3 regions of the Agrobacterium tumefaciens genome follow, and region 3 is predicted to be linked to each of the others. Evidence: predicted binding sites of a transcription regulator. Region 3 holds the regulator's gene; each other region holds the start of a gene.
The links. The regulator PhoB, encoded in region 3, activates phosphate uptake and scavenging genes when phosphate is short. The targets are predictions, from matches to a motif close to TGTCATNNANCTGTCAT.

Region 1 (5,932 bases), on a different replicon from region 3:
GCGGTGCGACCTGCGCAGGAGCAGCAGGACCGGCCTACCGAGCGCCAGCATGTTTACGAGGAACGTGCCGGCGAGCGGGCCGGTCCTGTACTCACGCAGGATGCGGCACAGGATCTCGCCCATGATGTTGCCAAGCGCGACAGCCAGAGCCGGACTGCATTTGACGGCCTGAAACTGGGGCGTGGCTCCGTCGCCGATAAGTCGCAGCAGGACCGCTCGGAGGGGAAGGGTATGCAGGCAGGGCAGAAGGGGCCGGAGAAGGCCGATCGCCAGCGGCGTGGCATGTTCGATGGTCTGAAGCTGAAGCCGTCCGTGCCGACCTATCGGCCGGAAAGGGAAGGGGGCGAGCGTCCCTCTCTTGGGCGAAAGGAGACGGCACAGGATCGCCTTGCGGAGCGGTCGCGGCCACTGTCGGGCTTTGAACAGGCGGTCGACGGTTATGCGCGGGCATTCAGCGCTGCCGACAAGCAGCTCCAGCAGAATTTGCCCGTACTCGAAGGGCAAAAGCAGGAGCTGCACACAGCGGGCCAGCGTCTTGACCAGACGCGGCCGGGATCGCATGACCTCATCCGGTCCGCTCTTCAATATGACCCCCAGACGGCGGATGCGATGACGCAGCTTTCCGGCCGCGAGCGCGTCGGCCAGCTTATCGCCGGCATGGACCGCGAGCGGGCTGCGCTTTCCGATCCCAATATTCGTGCAGAACGGTTCGTCCAGCACTGGCAGAAGCTGGATAAGGAGCGCAAAACACTGACGACGGGATGGCATGTCGAGGCCCGTCAGAAGGTCGAGGGACAGATGCGCGACATGGCGAAGAGCCTGGAGCGCGATCCGCAACTTGAATCGGCCTTGCGCAATCGAGGGCGAGATCTTGGTATGGGACGGAATCTGCAGCAAAACGAGCGTGTGTCCCAGGAACTGCAAAAGGGCATCACGCAGAGCCGTAGCCAGGGAATGGGACTTGGCTTGTAAGAGAAGGAAGCGGAATGACGGAAGACGATCGCAACGAAGTTCAGGCCGATGAATACCAGGATCACACAGACTCCGAAGCTTCGAACGAACATGATCCCGGCGACCCGGCGGCTGCCTTCGAGGCATTGCGCGAGACGGTCGAAGATCTCGCCGCCGATCTAAGCCGGGAAATGACCACAATCCGCAAAGGTGTCGAAGCGGCTTTTGACCGGCTTGAAGGCCAAAGCGCGCCGGTCGACTACAGCGCCGACATTGGCCGCGTCGTCCAGAGTCTCAACATTGTCGGAGAACGCCTGCAGGCCATCGAAAAATCGCCGGCTCTTCGGCAAGGACCGGACCATTATGCTCGTACGATCGAGCGCAGCGGCACGGACCTTGTTCGCAATGCCGCTCAGCAGCTTGAGCGCCAAGCGTCCGATCTCGAGCGTATCGGCAGGCAGCTCGCGACCGTCACGAAAGGGGCCTATATCCGGGAGCACCAAAATTTCCGGATGTGGATGGCCGGCGCGATCGGCATCATAGCCGGTATGGTGCTGCTCGCCCTATTGCCGCGCTTCCTGCCTTTTTCGATCGACAGCCATGTTGCCAGCCTTGTGATGGGAAGAGACCGTGTCAGCGCCGGCCGGGCGATGATCGAGGTTGCCGATCCCAACAAATCACAGGACATAGTTGTAGCGGCTTGCCAACATAAGCGCCTCTGCTCGCAAACATCGGCATTTTCTGCTCGAATTATCTGACAATGGAGCGGGCGTCGTGCTCACGCTCTTTGCCAATGTGCTCGCAAACATCCGGGTCTGCTTGCAAACATCCGCCACGTGCTCAGATTAATTGCCAGCGACGGCATGGTCAAACCGGGACGCCTGCCTGTCGTAGTTGCTCGGTCAGCTGACGGGAATATTCGGGATCAAGGGTGCCCGCCAGGAAGGCGCGGATATACGGACATGCGCTGTGGCTTTCCCTCCTTGGCGCTTCGGGTGCAGGAGGTTCTGCAGCATGATCCGTTGTCAGGGCATCTCTTCGTCTTCAGGGGCCGCAGATCGGATATTTTGAAGATCATCTGGCATGATGGTCTGGGCGCCTGCCTTTTTACCCGGCGGCTGGAGAAGGGCCGGTTTATCTGGCCGAATATGGGATAGCATCCGTCAAGGTGGTGTAGAATTGGGACCGGGCCGTCATGATCAGGCGGCTCTGGGTGAAATTTCTCCATCGCAGCTACGCGAGGAGGTAGAGCTGAGTTTAAGTGCTGTCATTGAAGTTTCACGAGCCTGATAAACGGACGTCATATGTCGCCCATAGTGATGCAAATATTCAATCGATGCACCACTAACGATCAGGATTATTGTGATGCTGGCTCTGAACGGAGTTGCCGTGACCTATGCCAACGGCACCCAAGCTTTGAAGACAACGACATTGACGTTCAACCAGGGTCAGTTCGTCGTGCTCCTCGGTAGATCCGGCGCAGGCAAATCTACCCTCATCCGGACACTCAACGGCTTGGTTGCGCCGACGTCTGGTTCGATCACTTCTAACGATATTGGTGCTCTGGATGCGGAAACTAAGCTTCGCATTCACCGAAGGCGAACTGGGATGATATTCCAGCAGCACCAACTCATAGGGCGCTTGAGCGCGCTCGACAACGTCATGACGGGCCGCCTGGGCTACCACTCTGGCTGGCGTACGTTGTTCCCTATGCCGCGTTCGGATCGAAGGCTGGGGTTGGAATGCCTTGAACGCGTAGGCCTTCTTGATAAGGCTCTCGTCAGGGCGGATCAACTATCCGGCGGTCAGCAGCAACGGGTGGGCATTGCGCGCGCGCTGGTCCAGAAGCCCCAACTGGTCCTTGCAGATGAGCCCGTTGCAAGTCTGGACCCTGAAACGGCTGTCGAGGTCCTGTCGCAGCTTCGCGAAATATGCACAGCCGACGGCATCACTGCTGTGATCAGCCTTCATCAGATCGATCTAGCTCGCCGGTTCGGCGACCGGGTCATTGCTATGCGCGACGGGGAAGTGGTTGCGGACGCCGCTGTCGACGAACTGACCGATCAAATGTGTGCGTCGATCTACCGCAGCGCCCCAAGAAATCCGACCACAACACAAGATTTGTCCAACTACGAGTATGATCAACCTTTAGCTGCCATGGAGGCCGCATTATGAAGAAGCTTCTGTCCCTCGCATTCCTCGCCGTTCTTGGCTGGAGTTCGTTGGCGCATGCTGGCTCAAATCCAGAGACATTGCGCGTCGCGTTGCTACCGGACGAGAACGCCGCCACTGTCATCAAAAACAATCGTCCTCTCGAGGAGTATCTTGAGAAGACACTCGGTCGGGAGATTGAACTGATCGTAACGACCGACTACTCGTCAATGATCGAAGCGATGCGTTTCGGCCGGCTTGAGTTGGCTTATTTCGGGCCGCTCTCTTACACGCTCGCGAAAACCAAGGCTGATATCGAGCCTTTCGCAGCACTTATGAAGGATGGCGAAACTACCTATCGCGCTGTAGTTGTCGCCAATGCAGAGGCTGGCATCGAAAGCCTTGAAGATGCAAAAGGGAAAAAGGTCGCGTTTGGGGACGTGGCTTCCACCTCAAGCCACCTTATCCCGAAATCTATGCTGCTTAAGGCCGGAGTTGAGGCTGGAAAAGACTATAGCGAGAACTTCGTAGGGTCGCATGATGCCGTGGCTATTGCAGTGCAGAATGGCAATGCTCAGATTGGCGGACTTTCGTTGCCCATCTACAATTCAATGGTCGCTCGTGGCACCATTGATCCTAAGAAAGTTATCGCCCTCGCCGAGTCCGATCCGTTCCCGCAGTACCCCTGGACCATGCGGTCGGATCTTGACACTTCGTTGAAAGAGGCGATCACCAAAGCCTTCATCGACCTTAAAGACGAAAAGGTATTGGCATCCTTCAAAGCCGATGGGTTCGCTCCGATCGATGACAAAGCCTACGACGTCGTCCGTGAGCTCGGTAAAGTGCTGAACTTGGACCTGAGTCAGTAAGGCGCGTTCGAGACAGTTTCTCACCTTTCGACGCAGGCGCTGGCCTGCGTCCTTTCTTCCAGGATATGTGATGACACAGCCGTCGGCCGACTACGACTCTATCCTTCAACATCAAAACAAAGCTTGGACCAGAGCTGGCGTGATCGCGTTGGCAATTGCGTGTGTGATCATTGTTAGCAGTTATCACTCCGGTCTTCTTGATCTGGAGCGTCTGGGATCTGGGTTTCCTGCGCTCTGGCAGCTCGGTACGGAAATGTTTCCCCCGGATTTCAACCGAGGCTTGGAGTGGATCAGCCCTCTCATCGACACTCTGGCGATGAGTATAGCTGGGACTGCGATCGCGGTACTGATATCACTTCCAGTTGGCTTTTTCGCCTCAGGGAAAACAGCACCCAACGCTGTCATCTATATGATCTCGCGTGGATTGTTGAATGGTCTACGGTCGATCCCGGAGCTGATTATGGGCATCGTCTTCGTGGCGGCAGTGGGATTTGGAGCGCTCCCAGGCGTGCTGGCTCTTGGTCTTCACTCGGTTGGCATGGTGGGCAAGTTCTTTGCGGAGGCGATCGAGCATTGCGATAATGCGCCTATAGAAGCCGCACGCGCAGCTGGTGCGTCGCCGTTCCAGATCGTGACGCGGGCGATCTTGCCACAAGTTCTACCGCAATTGGCCGATGTGACCATCTATCGGTGGGAGTACAACTTCCGCGCCTCGACAATCCTGGGCACTGTGGGAGCTGGTGGTATCGGTTTCGAGTTGATGACATCCCTCCGGATCATGAATTATCAGGAGGTTCTTGCGATCATGCTCGTTGTCCTTCTGATGGTCACCATCGTTGACCAGGTCGGCGCTCTCCTCCGCCGCCAGCTGCAATAGAAGGATAAATTAAATGCTCCCAAAGGTAGTAATCACCCATCGCGTCCACGAGGAGATTATCTCAAAGCTATCTCCCCACGCTCGTTTAGTTTGCAACGATACTGATGATACATGGCCCCGCGAGAAACTGCTCGCAGAATTGAGCGACGCCAAGGCGATGATGGCGTTCATGCCGGACATGATCGACGCGTCTGTACTCGCGCACGCTCCCGATCTTCAACTTGTGGCATGTGCGCTGAAAGGCTTCGATAACTTCGACATCGAAGCCTGCACGCAGCGTGGAGTCCACGTCACGATAGTGTCCGATCTTCTCACTGACCCGACAGCCGAACTTACAATCGGTCTGATGATTGCTCTTGGGCGGCACATTCTGCCAGGCGACAAGAGCGTCAGGAGGGATTACAAAGGTTGGCGCCCTCGGTTTTACGGCCTTGGGCTGCAGGGCACAGCAATCGGCATTTTAGGGATGGGAGCGATCGGAAAAGCTATAGCACAGCGCCTAAGTACCTTCGGCGCCATTGTGTCGTACTGGGATCGTCAATCCCTGGACAAAGCCGATGAGATCAGACTGAACGTAAAGCCTCTTGAATTTGACCAGTTGATCTCGTCGTCTACCTTTCTTGTGTGTGCACTCCCGCTTTCGGCCGAAACGAAGCATCTCCTCGGCGCTGAACAACTCGCCAAAATGCCCAAAGGAGCACTTCTTATTAATCCTGCACGCGGAAGCGTGGTTGATGAAGAGGCTGTTGTCGCTGCATTGCAGGCGGGGCGCTTGGGAGGCTACGCCGCTGATGTTTATGAGATGGAGGACTGGGCCAGACCCGACCGGCCTGACAAGGTCCACGGGGGTCTCCTCAATCGCGAACATGATTCGATCTTGACACCCCACATAGGCTCAGCAGTGGCGAAGTCGCGTTTGGCTATCGAGCACGAGGCTGCTGACAACATTATAGATTTTGTCCAAGGCCGAAGACCTCGTGCGGCAATTAACGAGGTTCAACTAATTCCTTGATTAGAGAAAGTAATGTTTAGCCTTTCGCATGTCGCAGCATTCATAGAGGTAATCGAAACTGGCAGCTTTCAC
Region 2 (5,932 bases), 1.5 Mb from region 3:
GGTATTCGATGCCCTTGCGCTGTGCATAGGCTTCGGCCTGTTCCTGCGTCTCGAATGTCAGCTTGACCTGCTGCTTCATGTCGGAACTGGAGGTGTAGCCCATGATCGGGTCGATCTTGCGCGGAACTTCGGCGTCGAATTCCAGAACCCAGACATTGGTCTTCGCCGTGCCGGATTGCATGGCGGTTTTTGCAGGGCGGTAAATCTTCGCAGACATGTCGAAACTGCTCCGGTTGGGCGGCGGGGCATGGCACCCCGGATTATTCTTCACGTACCTGAATAGAATAACCAAATCGTGTCAGGAACGTTGAATTTGGAATGGACTGACTTCCCGTGAGAGTCAAGATGATTATCCCCTCGCTTTCCCCTGGCGATCTTCCCACGTCAGCACCGCGCTCTGTTGATCGAGACAATGGCTGAACAAAGATGAATTTCCCTGTTGCGGACTTCAGGTGAACCGTGTATTCCCCAGCCATCGCCTCGGCGGAGTGTAGCGCAGTCTGGTAGCGCATCTGGTTTGGGACCAGAGGGTCGGGAGTTCGAATCTCTCCACTCCGACCATTTTAAAGCAAAACATCAGCTTTACGGCGTAACCCCTTCAAATAAGCGTCTGTTCATTCTGTGGATGGCCCGGCCAATGTGCTTTCGGCCGTGCCGATTGTCATGACATTGCCGCGCCAGGCCACTGCGCTGCCGATCCAGCTGCGGGCCCAGACGACGGGCATGATCATATCCCGGGCGATCATGGCAGGCAGCGTATGGAGGGATAGCGGCCAGCGGTTGAGGGCTGCGAGCAGCAGTTCCGGGACATACATGATGGCAAGCACGGCAAAAGCGGTGATGGCGAGGTTCATGTCCATCATCGCAGCGGCAGCGAGCGCAAGGAGGAGCGGGGGAAGCGCGCCGGTCAGGATTTCCGGTGCGAAATATTGCGGGAAGGTCACACGCCTCAGTCGCGCCCAGCGGGTCTGGCGCGACCAGATTTCACTGGGGTGGCGCTGGCCGAGCGGCTGTTCGAAAGGCGGCGAGACCAGATGCACCTTGCGGCCGGCGTTTCGGACCAGTTTGGTCGAGGCGGCGTCTTCGGCGATTTCGGCGGCGAGTGCCCGGATGCCGCCGTGGTCTTCCAGGAAGGGCTTGTTCCACAACATCGACTTGCCCTGTGCGAAACCGATGCCGATCGCTTCCGCGGCATATTGCCAACGGCCCTGCGAACCGTTGAGGAAGGCGCATTCCACATGCGCCCAGAAGCCCGCCGGACGTGAGCCGAGGGGCGGCGAGCAGACCAGCCCGCTATCCGGCCGCCAGGCCGACATCATGGTCGCAATATAGGATTTCGGCATCAGCACGTTCGAATCGGCAAGGATGACCCATTCATGCCGGGCGGCGCGCCAGCCCTTGACGCAATTGTTCAGCTTCGGATTGGCGCTGATACGGTCGTCGCCGAGGAGCACCTGCGCCGGGATCGCCGGGAAGGCGGCGCTCGTCCGGCGCACCTCGTCAATCACCGGATCGAATTCATCGGCAACGCAGAACAGCAATTCATAATCCGGCCAGTCGAGTTCAAATGCCCGCGACAGCGTCAGCGACGTGAAGTTTTCCACGCCGCGCAGGGGCACCACGATCGAGACAGGCGGCTTTTGTCGCACAAGCGCGTTTTCCGTGTCGCGCCGCCTCAGGCGCCAGCCGGCGAGAACAATGCCGAGAAGATTGAAGGCAAGCAGCAGAATTGCGCAAAGGGCAAAGACAGTTTCCATGCTGGCCAGTTCCACTCCCTAGCTTCCGGCGGTTCACCCCGCCAACCGATTCCATGGAATTCGTCTTTGCCGATTATAACGTTTAGGTGACAGTTACATGTCATCATCGGCAGTGCGGGCAGGCTATGTGGTGCGGGAAACGGCGCTCAAGCATCTGGCGTGCCGCAAAGAAAAGCCCTTCGCGGAGAAGGGCCCAATCGTCACCATGGCATGAACTTTAGTGGATGTTCAGAATATGTGCGTGACTGCTTGCGACGAGAAACGATTCCCGGGCTTTTTCGATGTCGCACCTGCCGGCGATCGCATCGAGGCAGTTTCTGCGGGCTTCTTCATATTCCGGCCCATGTTCTTCCGGCCAGCGGTACATCAGCATGTCCAGCGCCACCAGCGGGCTGTAGATTTCCACGGCTACGCACAGCGGCAGGTGGATGGCAACGGGCTTCATCCACGAGGCATGGTGACACGGCTCCGTTCTGTTAATCAGCATGTCATTCCTCCCTGTTTTCCGCGCCTTCATGGCGGTTTTCATTCCCATGCGCGTAATGCCCGCCTCACGAAATGGTTCCCGATCACCTAAAATGTGATCGATTGGGGGGTTCCAATTTTCCAAGATGAATGGAAGATGAATGGAATGATGAACCGGAGATGAACAAAACCGCTACTGGCGCGTTGTAATGTCCATAAGAAGGAGAACCCACATGTTCAATTTGTCAGGCATTCAGGAAAGCTTCTTCGGAGACCGCATGGCGGGTGTTTGCCAGGCGATCACCTCGGCTCTGGCCTTCGAATCAGGTCTCGAAAAGTCGCGTATTTCGGCAAGCGTTGAAAACGACGTGATCTATCTGGAAGGCACGGCTGATTCGGTCGAAGCGATCGATATTGCCATCAACCTTGCCGCTTCGATCTCCAATTGCCGGATTCTGAGCCATATCGAGCCGGTTTACTGAGCATTGCACCAGCCGGGCGAAACATCGTCCGGCACTATTCAGATGCAATAACGCGGCAACATTATTTCCGGTTGCCGATTTGCCCACTGCGGACAACATCGCCCGGCTTGATGCCATAACGTTTTGCGGTGCCGCCATTCAGTTCAAGCACAAATTTAACCGGACCACGGGAGCTGATGATCGCTTCCGAATGCGGAACTGCGTTTTCGTGAATATGGGTGATACGCCCGTCGCGGGCGATGAACAGCATGTCGAGCGGGATGAGCGTGTTGCGCATCCACATGGCCACGTCGCGTTCCTGGCCGAAATCGAACAACATGCCGCTTTCAAGCGGCATGGCTTTGCGGAACATCAGCCCCTGTTCGCGCTGGGCATTGCTAAGGGCCAGCTCCGCCGTGAAATCGTGGTTTTTTCCTGAGGCGGTTTCGATCGTCAGTGGCTCGGACGTGAAGGTCTGTTGCTGAGCCTGAACAATGCCTGCGAGCGAGAAAAAAAGAAGCGCCATAACGGCGCTCTTCATTATTTTAGGCAACAGGCCGGCCATCAGTGCGACATCCCGACTGAGACCGGGTTGTCGGGGTGAATTTCAGCCGCCATCAAACCCTTGTCGCCATCGCCGAAACGCACCAGCACCACCTGGCCCGGGCGCAGTTCCGTCAGGCCGAAACGACGCAGCGTTTCCATATGCACAAAAATGTCTTCCGTTCCTTCGCCACGCGTCAGGAAGCCGAAACCCTTGGTGCGGTTGAACCACTTGACGATGGCGCGCTCCAGCCCGCTTGAGGGTGTGACCTGCACATGGGTGCGCACCGGCGGCAGCTGCGAGGGGTGAACGGCGGTCGATTGATCCATCGACAGGATGCGAAAAGCCTGGAAGCCGCGGTCACGACGCTGGATGAGGGCGACGATGCGGGTGCCTTCGAGAATGGTCTGGTATCCGTCCCGGCGCAGGCAGGAGACGTGCAGCAGCACATCCTGCGTGCCGTTATCGGGCACGATGAAGCCGAAACCCTTGGCGACGTCGAACCATTTCACGACGCCGGTAATTTCGGTCAGGTCCACGGCATCGCCCGAAAGGTCCTCGACATCGACTATCGTTTTCGATGACATCCTATCAGCCATATCCTGCCAACCCCTCGATTACGCGCCATACACCGGTCAACTGATTCCTGTGTACCAGATTAACATCTTGGTAACGGTTCCACGCAAGCCCTAGTTTTTGATTTGCGCAGCTGCTTTTATGTCGCCGTCCTTGTCCGGGGCTTGCGATCATGCGTTTAACGGCTCCGGACCCGTGTATTGGAGAGGAAGAAAATGCGGTATCTGCACACAATGGTTCGTGTCAAAGACCTTGGCGAATCAATGAAATTCTATTGCGACCTCATGGGTCTCGAGGAAATACGCCGAATCGAAAACGAAAAAGGCCGATTCACTCTGGTTTTTCTTGCTGCGCGTGATGACATTGCTGTGGCCAGGGAAAAAAAGGCGCCGAGCCTCGAACTCACGTATAATTGGGATACCGAGGATTACACCGGCGGCCGCAATTTCGGCCATCTGGCTTACGAGGTCGACAATATCTACGACTTCTGCGCCAGGCTCCAGCAGAATGGCATCGTGATCAACCGGCCGCCGCGTGATGGGCACATGGCCTTCGTCCGTTCGCCTGACGGTATTTCTTTCGAGATTCTGCAGAAGGGCGAAAGCCTCGCACCAGCCGAACCGTGGATATCTATGCAGAATACCGGTTCCTGGTAAGGGATTTTCCCGGCCAACAGCGGCGTTTTCGGGCGCTCTTGCCTTATCCTGATGGGATGAGGCATATTCCGCGAATCAAAACGGCCCGTTCCGTTTTGGGAAAGCACACGATTCCGTTCCCGTGCTGCTGTTGGAAATGCAAGATACGGAGGCCACTCATGAAAACTGTCGAGGGCGCGAAAGGACGCGTTTCCTGTCAGCGTCTCGTTATTGCGGTTTCGTTGCTCGGGCTTTCCGGCTGTGTTTCGGCGGTGACGGATGATGAGATGGCCGCCAATACCAAGAAGCCGGAAATTGCCGCGCAACAACCGTCGCAGACGGCCGCAGCGGCCGTCGCCGCGACTGCGGCTGGCGCTCGGCCGGGGCATTATGTGGACCCTGCCGTTGCATCGGCGTCCGGTGGCGCCGTGCCGGCTCAGCCGCAGGCGCCGGGTGGCCCGGCGCAGGGTTATGGTGCCGCCGCCGATATTGGCGGGCTGACGACGCAGCCAACAGCAATTTCCGCCGGCACATCCAGCATCTATTCCACCGCCCGTGCGGCAACCCCTTCCGTAGCGGCAGACGGTTCCGTCGCCGCCCCATCGCAGAAGATCATTCCCGCCGTCAGCAGCGTTTATTCAGCGCCGGCGCAGCCGCAACTCCAGCCGCAGCCTGTTTCCGCGCCAGTTCCGGTGCCGGAACAGCACAGCGAAAACCGCCAGCCTGTTCCCACACCCGCGCCGCAACAGCTTGCAGCCGCCGCCGCTGCGCAACCCGCGACAAACGTGGTGCCCGCAGGTGAGAAACAGGAAGCAGGTGAGAAACAGGAAAGCGAAGGCACAGGCGTAACGCTTGCGGCATTTTTCGCCGGAGCCGCCAAAAAACGGCTGCCGAAAATGATCGAGAATGGTACCGCTGCAAATACCGAGGTTGCGGCGCTATCGGGCGCAACGGACCGAACGATGGGTATTGCGCTTTCGGGTCGCTCGATGATGTCTGAGGAATTCGACGATGCGCATCTCGAAGATGAGGATGACGAACCGACCGGCCTCATGAAGCTGGCGTCGCTTTCCGGCCTGACCCGTGTTTCCCCGAACGGTCTTTTCCTGCAGACGGATCGCGTCGAGGTTGGCTGCTTCAAGCCGGAACTGGTCCGCATGATCAAGGACATCGAGCGGCATTATAACAGCCCGGCGATCGTCACTTCGGGCTATCGTCCGCCAAAGGGCGTGAGGCAGGGTTCCAAGCACTATACCTGCGATGCCGCCGATATTCAGATCAAGGGCGTCTCCAAATGGGAGCTTGCCACCTATCTGCGTTCCCTGCCTGAACGCGGTGGCGTCGGCACCTATTGCCACACCGAATCGGTTCATTTGGACACGGGCGAGCCGAGAGACTGGAACTGGCGCTGCCGTCGCACAGCCGCGCGCAAGTAAAAACCAGCGGCCCCATGTGTTTCGGGTCTGAAACCGCCTGCTGCCGCAAATCCCTGTA
Region 3 (5,932 bases):
AACCAAAGCGGGCCGAGCCCTCAACGAAAGAGTGCAACACGTTATTGCCGTCACCCGTCCAGGCAATGGTCTTGCCTTTCACCGGACCGCGGTGTTCCTCGAACGTCAATATATCCGCCATGATCTGGCAGGGATGGGTGTCGTCCGTCAGGCCGTTGATAACAGGCACGGTTGCATGTTCGGCAAGCTCAAGCAGGCGCGAATGATCCGTGGTGCGGATCATGATGGCGTCGACATAACGCGACAGAACCTTGGCCGTATCACCGATCGTTTCCGCACGACCGAGCTGCATTTCCGTACCCGACAGGAACAGGGTCTCACCGCCGAGTTGACGCATGCCGACATCGAAGGAAACGCGGGTTCGGGTGGACGGCTTTTCAAAGATCATCGCCAGCATCTTGCCGGCTAACGGCTTTTCCGCAGTGCCGGCCTTGGTGGCAATCTTGCGCGCCCGCGCATCATCAAGAATCGTCCGCAAATCCTCCGACCCAACGGCCGAAAGGTCTAGAAAATGTTTTGGTGAAGCCATTTCAAACTGTCCCATGCTCGCGAGCCTCCAGGAAGAGGCCCGCCCTTGATTGGTTTCAGGCGATTTTCGCCTGTTTCGCTGTCAGGGAGGCGGCAGCCGCTTCCACTCGCGCCAGCCCTTCGCGGGCCTCTTCCGCCGTGGTGACGAGCGGCGGCAGGAGACGGATGACGTTGTCACCTGCCGGAACGCCGAGCAGGTGCTCCGCGCGCATGGCCTGCAGCAGATCGCCCGAAGGAACCTTCGCCTTGATGCCCATCAACAGGCCTTCGCCACGAATTTCCTCGATTACATCAGGATAGCGGTCCTTGAGCGATGCCAGTCCCTGGCGGAAGACCAGCGCGACATCACGAACCTTTTCCAGAAAACCGTCGGCCAGAACGACATCCAGCACCGCATTGCCGACCGCCATTGCCAGGGGGTTGCCGCCATAGGTGGTGCCATGCACACCGGCCGTCATGCCGGAGGCGGCATCCGCTGTTGCAAGGCATGCGCCAAGCGGGAAACCGCCGCCGATACCCTTGGCAACCGCCATGATATCAGGCGCAACGCCGGTCTGCTCATAGGCAAACAGCTTACCCGTGCGGCCGACGCCCGTCTGCACTTCATCAAAAATCAGGAGAAGGCCGTGCTCGTCGCACAATCCACGCAGGATTTGCAGGAATTCCTTGCTCGGCGCACGAATACCGCCCTCGCCCTGGATAGGCTCGATCAAAAGCGCGGCCGTCTCAGACGTGATGGCAGCCTTCAAGGCATCGACATCAGCGAAAGGAACCTGATCGAAACCTTCGACCTTGGGACCGAAACCCTCGAGATATTTCTGCTGGCCGCCGGCAGCGATTGTTGCCAGCGTGCGGCCATGGAACGCGCCCTCGAAGGTGACGATGCGGAATTTTTCCGGGTGGCCCTTTGAATAGTGATAACGGCGCGTGGTCTTGATGGCGCATTCCAGCGCTTCAGCACCGGAATTGGTGAAGAACACCTTGTCCGCGAAAGTTGCTTCCGTCAGCCGCTTGGCGAGCTTTTCCTGTCCGGGCACTTCATAAAGGTTCGAGACGTGCCAGACCTTCTCGGCCTGCGCCTTGATTGCTTCCACGAGGTGCGGATGGGCGTGGCCCAGCGAGTTAACCGCAACACCGGCTGCAAAATCCAGATATCGTTCGCCGCTCTCCGTGAACAGCCAGACGCCTTCACCGCGCTCGAAGCGCAGCGGGGCTCTTGCAAACGTATCGAACAATGGCGCGGCGGCTTCGGCCATGGCTGTATCACTCCTTGCGCGGATGCGCTGTCATAAGGTTGTCAATAGGCTCGCGAGGTTATCCCTCGCCTGAAAATCAAAAATGCCGCCTCGCGGCGGCAGGGGCACTATTGTCACTTCGTTTGCCGATGTCAACAAAAGTCCGCGTTTCCCGGGCTTCTCAAGCACTAGTAGGCGCCACCGAAAGAGGCCCAAGGTGTTGCCTTTCAGACTCAACTCGCCAGCAAGTTGGGGAAAACCGGAAAATCGATTCCAGATGATTCCCGCGACTCTTGCCACGGAGTCGGGCTGGCACTAGGTTAATCGCTAATTACTAGACTGCATTGCGGCGGAACTAGTCACCTAAAATCCGGCAGAAACCACGCTCGCGGCGCGCCCGCGAGACGGAGAGGGATTCTGCCGAAAGATACGCGACAAGCGGAGAAGCGGCATGAACTGGACAGACGAGCGGGTCGAGAAACTCAAGAAATTGTGGGCCGAAGGACTGAGCGCCAGCCAGATAGCAGCGCAGCTGGGCGGTGTAAGCCGTAATGCCGTGATCGGCAAGGTCCACCGCCTCAATCTGCCGGGACGCGTCAAGGCCGGCGGACCGGTGACTTCTGCACGCTCCGCGCCCAAGCGCACCGCGGCCCCTGCCCCGCGCGCGACAAATTTCACGGCACGCGTCAGCGCGGCACCGGCCCGAACCATGAGCCGTTCGAACGCAGCAACGGCTCTTCATGAAGAGATCGATATCGAAACCGCGCAGGTTCTCGATTACGTTCCTTCCAGAAATGTAGTGACGCCGATTTCCCGTCGCTTGACGCTGACGGAACTGACCGAGCGCACCTGCAAGTGGCCGGTCGGTGATCCCTTGAAAGACGATTTCCACTTCTGCGGTTGCGAAGCGCTGGAATCCTCACCCTATTGCAAGTTCCATGCGAAGCTCGCCTACCAGCCGGTCAGTGAGCGCCGTAAGGCTTGAGTGTTGCGGCACGCATTCAGCACTCAAAAACTACGGGCCTTCGGGCCCGTTTTTTTATGACAAATTCAGGCCGGTTCCGGAAAACAATCGCCGGTGGCATGTTCGGCCTTTCCTCCACGCCGCCCGGTCCAGGCACGTGCGGTTTAAACGGCAACTTTGGACGTGCCCTATCTCTTTGTTTTACGCATTTTCCGGACGTAGAACCGCTTTACTGGAAATACTCTAGCCCACAATCCGCATGCGAACAGGCCGCCGATTGTCCATTCAAAAGGTCAAGGTGCCGTGTTTGGGAAAGGTTCAAAACCGAAAGGCCCGAAACCGGAATGGTGTCGGGCCTTTTGATTTTGGTCAGATGTTGTGCTGATTGAAGCTGCTGTTCGGCTTAGCTCAGGCTTCCATCGAATATCCAGCACCGCGAACGGTGCGGATGACATCCTGCATGTGCGAAAAATTGAGCGCCTTGCGCAGGCGTCCTACGTGAACGTCAACGGTGCGCTCATCCACGTAGATATCGTGACCCCAGACGCCGTCCAGCAACTGCGAGCGGGAGAACACCCGGCCCGGAGATGTCATCAGGAATTCCAGCAGGCGAAATTCCGTCGGTCCGAGGCGCACTTCGCGGCTCTTGCGGTGAACGCGGTGGGTTTCGCGATCGAGTTCGATATCGCCGCATTTCAGCACCGATGAAAGAACCTCGGGGCGGGCCCGGCGTAGCATGGCCTTGACGCGGGCCATGAGTTCCGGCGTCGAGAACGGCTTGACGACATAATCGTCGGCGCCGGTGGCAAGACCGCGCACCCGCTCGCTTTCTTCACCGCGCGCTGTCAGCATGATGATGGGCAGGCGTTCGGTTTCGGGCCGCATTCTCAAGCGCCGGCACAGTTCGATGCCGGAAACACCGGGCAACATCCAGTCCAGGATAAGAAGATCCGGAATACGTTCCTGCAGCCTGATTTCCGCCTCGTCGCCACGGGGTATCGTGTCGACGTCGTATCCCTCAGCCTCGAGATTGTAACGAAGCAGGACGCTCAACGCTTCCTCGTCTTCCACAACTGCAATCTTGGGCACCATATACTAACTCCGCAAGCTTCTGCCTGTCTGTTATTCGGTCACCGAACCGAGTGTGTTGGAACTATCGTCCTTCGGACGCTCACCCTCCGGCTGGCTGCCGGTGGCCATGTAATAGATTGTCTCAGCGATATTCGTCGCATGATCGCCGATACGCTCGATGTTCTTGGCGCAGAACAGAAGATGTGTGCAGGTGGTGATGTTGCGCGGATCTTCCATCATGTAGGTCAGAAGCTCACGGAAGAGCGACGTGTACATGGCGTCGATTTCTTCGTCCCGTTCACGAATGGCGTTGGCTTTCTCGGCAGAACGCGTGGAATAGACGTCGAGTACTTCCTTGAGCTGCACCAGCGCCAGTTCCGACAGATGTTCGAGACCGCGGGCGAGCTTGCGCGGCACGCCGGTGCCGGCAACCGCGATAACGCGCTTGGCAGTGTTCTTGCCGAGATCGCCAACGCGCTCGAGATCGCCGGCAATACGCAGCGTGCCGATGATTTCGCGAAGATCGGCCGCGACAGGCTGCCGTCTGGCGATGGTGACGATGGCCTTGTCGCCGATCTCGCGCTCGGAATGGTCGAGGATCGCGTCGTCGGAAATGACCTTCTGCGCAAGCGCAGCGTCGGAATTGACCAATGCGCGCACGGCGTCGGCGCACATCTGCTCGGCCAGACCGCCCATTTCGGCGATGCGGCGCGTCAGGAACTTCAATTCCTCGTCATAAGCGGACAGAATATGCGAATGGGTCGTTGTCTGTGTCATGGTCTAATCCTCCGGCTTGGCCTTCATGCACGTGCACGCCAACGGGGCACGGCAAAGGCACCAGTCTTGTTCGGTTTCGATAAAGCGCCGGCCGGAAATCAGCCGAAGCGGCCCATGATGTAATCCTGCGTACGCTGGTCGTCCGGATTGGTGAACATCTTGTCCGTTTCGTTTTCTTCGACAAGATGACCAAGATGGAACATGGCCGTACGCTGGGAAACACGCGCTGCCTGCTGCATGGAGTGCGTGACGATGACGATCGTAAAGTTGGCGCGCAGTTCGTGGATCAGTTCCTCGACCTTGGCGGTTGCGATCGGATCGAGCGCCGAGCAGGGTTCATCCATCAGGATCACTTCCGGGCTGACGGCAACCGCGCGCGCAATGCACAGACGCTGCTGCTGACCACCGGAAAGGCCGGTACCGGATTCCTGCAGGCGGTCTTTCACTTCGTTCCACAGGCCGGCCCTCTGCAGGCTCTGTTCAACGATCTGGTCCATATCCGCCTTGTTACGGGCAAGACCGTGGATGCGCGGACCGTAGGAGATGTTCTCGTAAATCGTCTTCGGGAAGGGGTTCGGCTTCTGGAACACCATGCCGACGCGGGCGCGCAATTCCACGACATCGATCGCCTGATCGTAGATATCGTCGCTGTCGAGGGTGATCTTGCCGGTAACCCGGCAGCCATCGATCGTATCGTTCATGCGATTCAAGGTACGCAGGAATGTGGATTTACCGCAACCGGACGGACCGATGAGCGCAGTGACCGTGTTTTCGCGGACATTGAGGTTCACGTCGTAAAGCGCACGCTTTTCGCCGTAAAAAACCGAAACGTCCTTGCCGATCATCTTGTACGAAACTTCATTCATTTTCTTGTCCAGCGCCTTTTCAACTGCTGCTTCCGACAACATGTTCATTGCTCAATCTCCCTCTACCAGCGCCGTTCGAAGCGGCGACGCAACAGGATTGCGCCAACATTCATGACGATGAGGAACAAAAGCAGGATGATGATAGCGCCGGATGTCCTTTCGACAAAGGCACGTTCCGCTTCGTTCGCCCACATGTAAATCTGCACCGGCAGAGCCGTGGACGGATCCATCGGCGTTGTCGGATAATTTGCAACGAATGCCACCATGCCGATCAAGAGCAGCGGCGCCGTTTCACCCAGCGCATGGGCAAGGCCGATGATGGTGCCGGTGAGAATGCCGGGCATGGCGAGCGGCAGAACGTGATGGAAGATCGTCTGCATCTTCGAAGCGCCGAGACCAAGTGCTGCGGCACGGATCGACGGCGGCACGGCCTTCAATGCGGCGCGTGTGGCAATGATGATCGTCGGCAGTGTCATCAGTGTCAGGACGAG

Region 1: a site for PhoB is predicted at 2,217-2,233, ahead of phnC (phosphonate ABC transporter ATP-binding protein). Genes of this name have one in related genera too.
Region 2: a site for PhoB is predicted at 1,844-1,860, ahead of CFBP6623_RS07895 (ceramide glucosyltransferase). Genes of this name have one in related genera too.

Annotation. Positions count from the first base shown of each region.
Region 1 covers NZ_CP039906.1:18,170-24,101, forward strand. The annotation lists gene traA (Ti-type conjugative transfer relaxase TraA) at 1-972, shown strand, start outside; gene CFBP6623_RS26495 (DUF6118 family protein) at 987-1,709, shown strand; partial or broken gene tnpB (IS66 family insertion sequence element accessory protein TnpB) at 1,914-2,096, shown strand; gene phnC (phosphonate ABC transporter ATP-binding protein) at 2,317-3,126, shown strand; gene phnD (phosphate/phosphite/phosphonate ABC transporter substrate-binding protein) at 3,123-3,971, shown strand; gene phnE (phosphonate ABC transporter, permease protein PhnE) at 4,042-4,848, shown strand; gene CFBP6623_RS26520 (phosphonate dehydrogenase) at 4,862-5,860, shown strand; gene CFBP6623_RS26525 (LysR family transcriptional regulator) at 5,873-5,932, shown strand, end outside.
Region 2 covers NZ_CP039903.1:1,576,156-1,582,087, reverse strand. The annotation lists gene CFBP6623_RS07905 (ETC complex I subunit) at 1-217, opposite strand, end outside; tRNA gene CFBP6623_RS07900 (tRNA-Pro) at 485-561, shown strand; gene CFBP6623_RS07895 (ceramide glucosyltransferase) at 615-1,757, opposite strand; gene CFBP6623_RS07890 (DUF982 domain-containing protein) at 1,975-2,244, opposite strand; gene CFBP6623_RS07885 (BON domain-containing protein) at 2,456-2,704, shown strand; gene CFBP6623_RS07880 (DUF192 domain-containing protein) at 2,766-3,248, opposite strand; gene CFBP6623_RS07875 (cold-shock protein) at 3,248-3,826, opposite strand; gene CFBP6623_RS07870 (VOC family protein) at 4,019-4,459, shown strand; gene CFBP6623_RS07865 (YcbK family protein) at 4,618-5,874, shown strand.
Region 3 covers NZ_CP039903.1:109,307-115,238, reverse strand. The annotation lists gene argF (ornithine carbamoyltransferase) at 1-529, opposite strand, end outside; gene CFBP6623_RS00575 (aspartate aminotransferase family protein) at 585-1,784, opposite strand; gene CFBP6623_RS00565 (GcrA family cell cycle regulator) at 2,215-2,748, shown strand; gene phoB (phosphate regulon transcriptional regulator PhoB) at 3,136-3,819, opposite strand; gene phoU (phosphate signaling complex protein PhoU) at 3,850-4,575, opposite strand; gene pstB (phosphate ABC transporter ATP-binding protein PstB) at 4,674-5,489, opposite strand; gene pstA (phosphate ABC transporter permease PstA) at 5,504-5,932, opposite strand, start outside.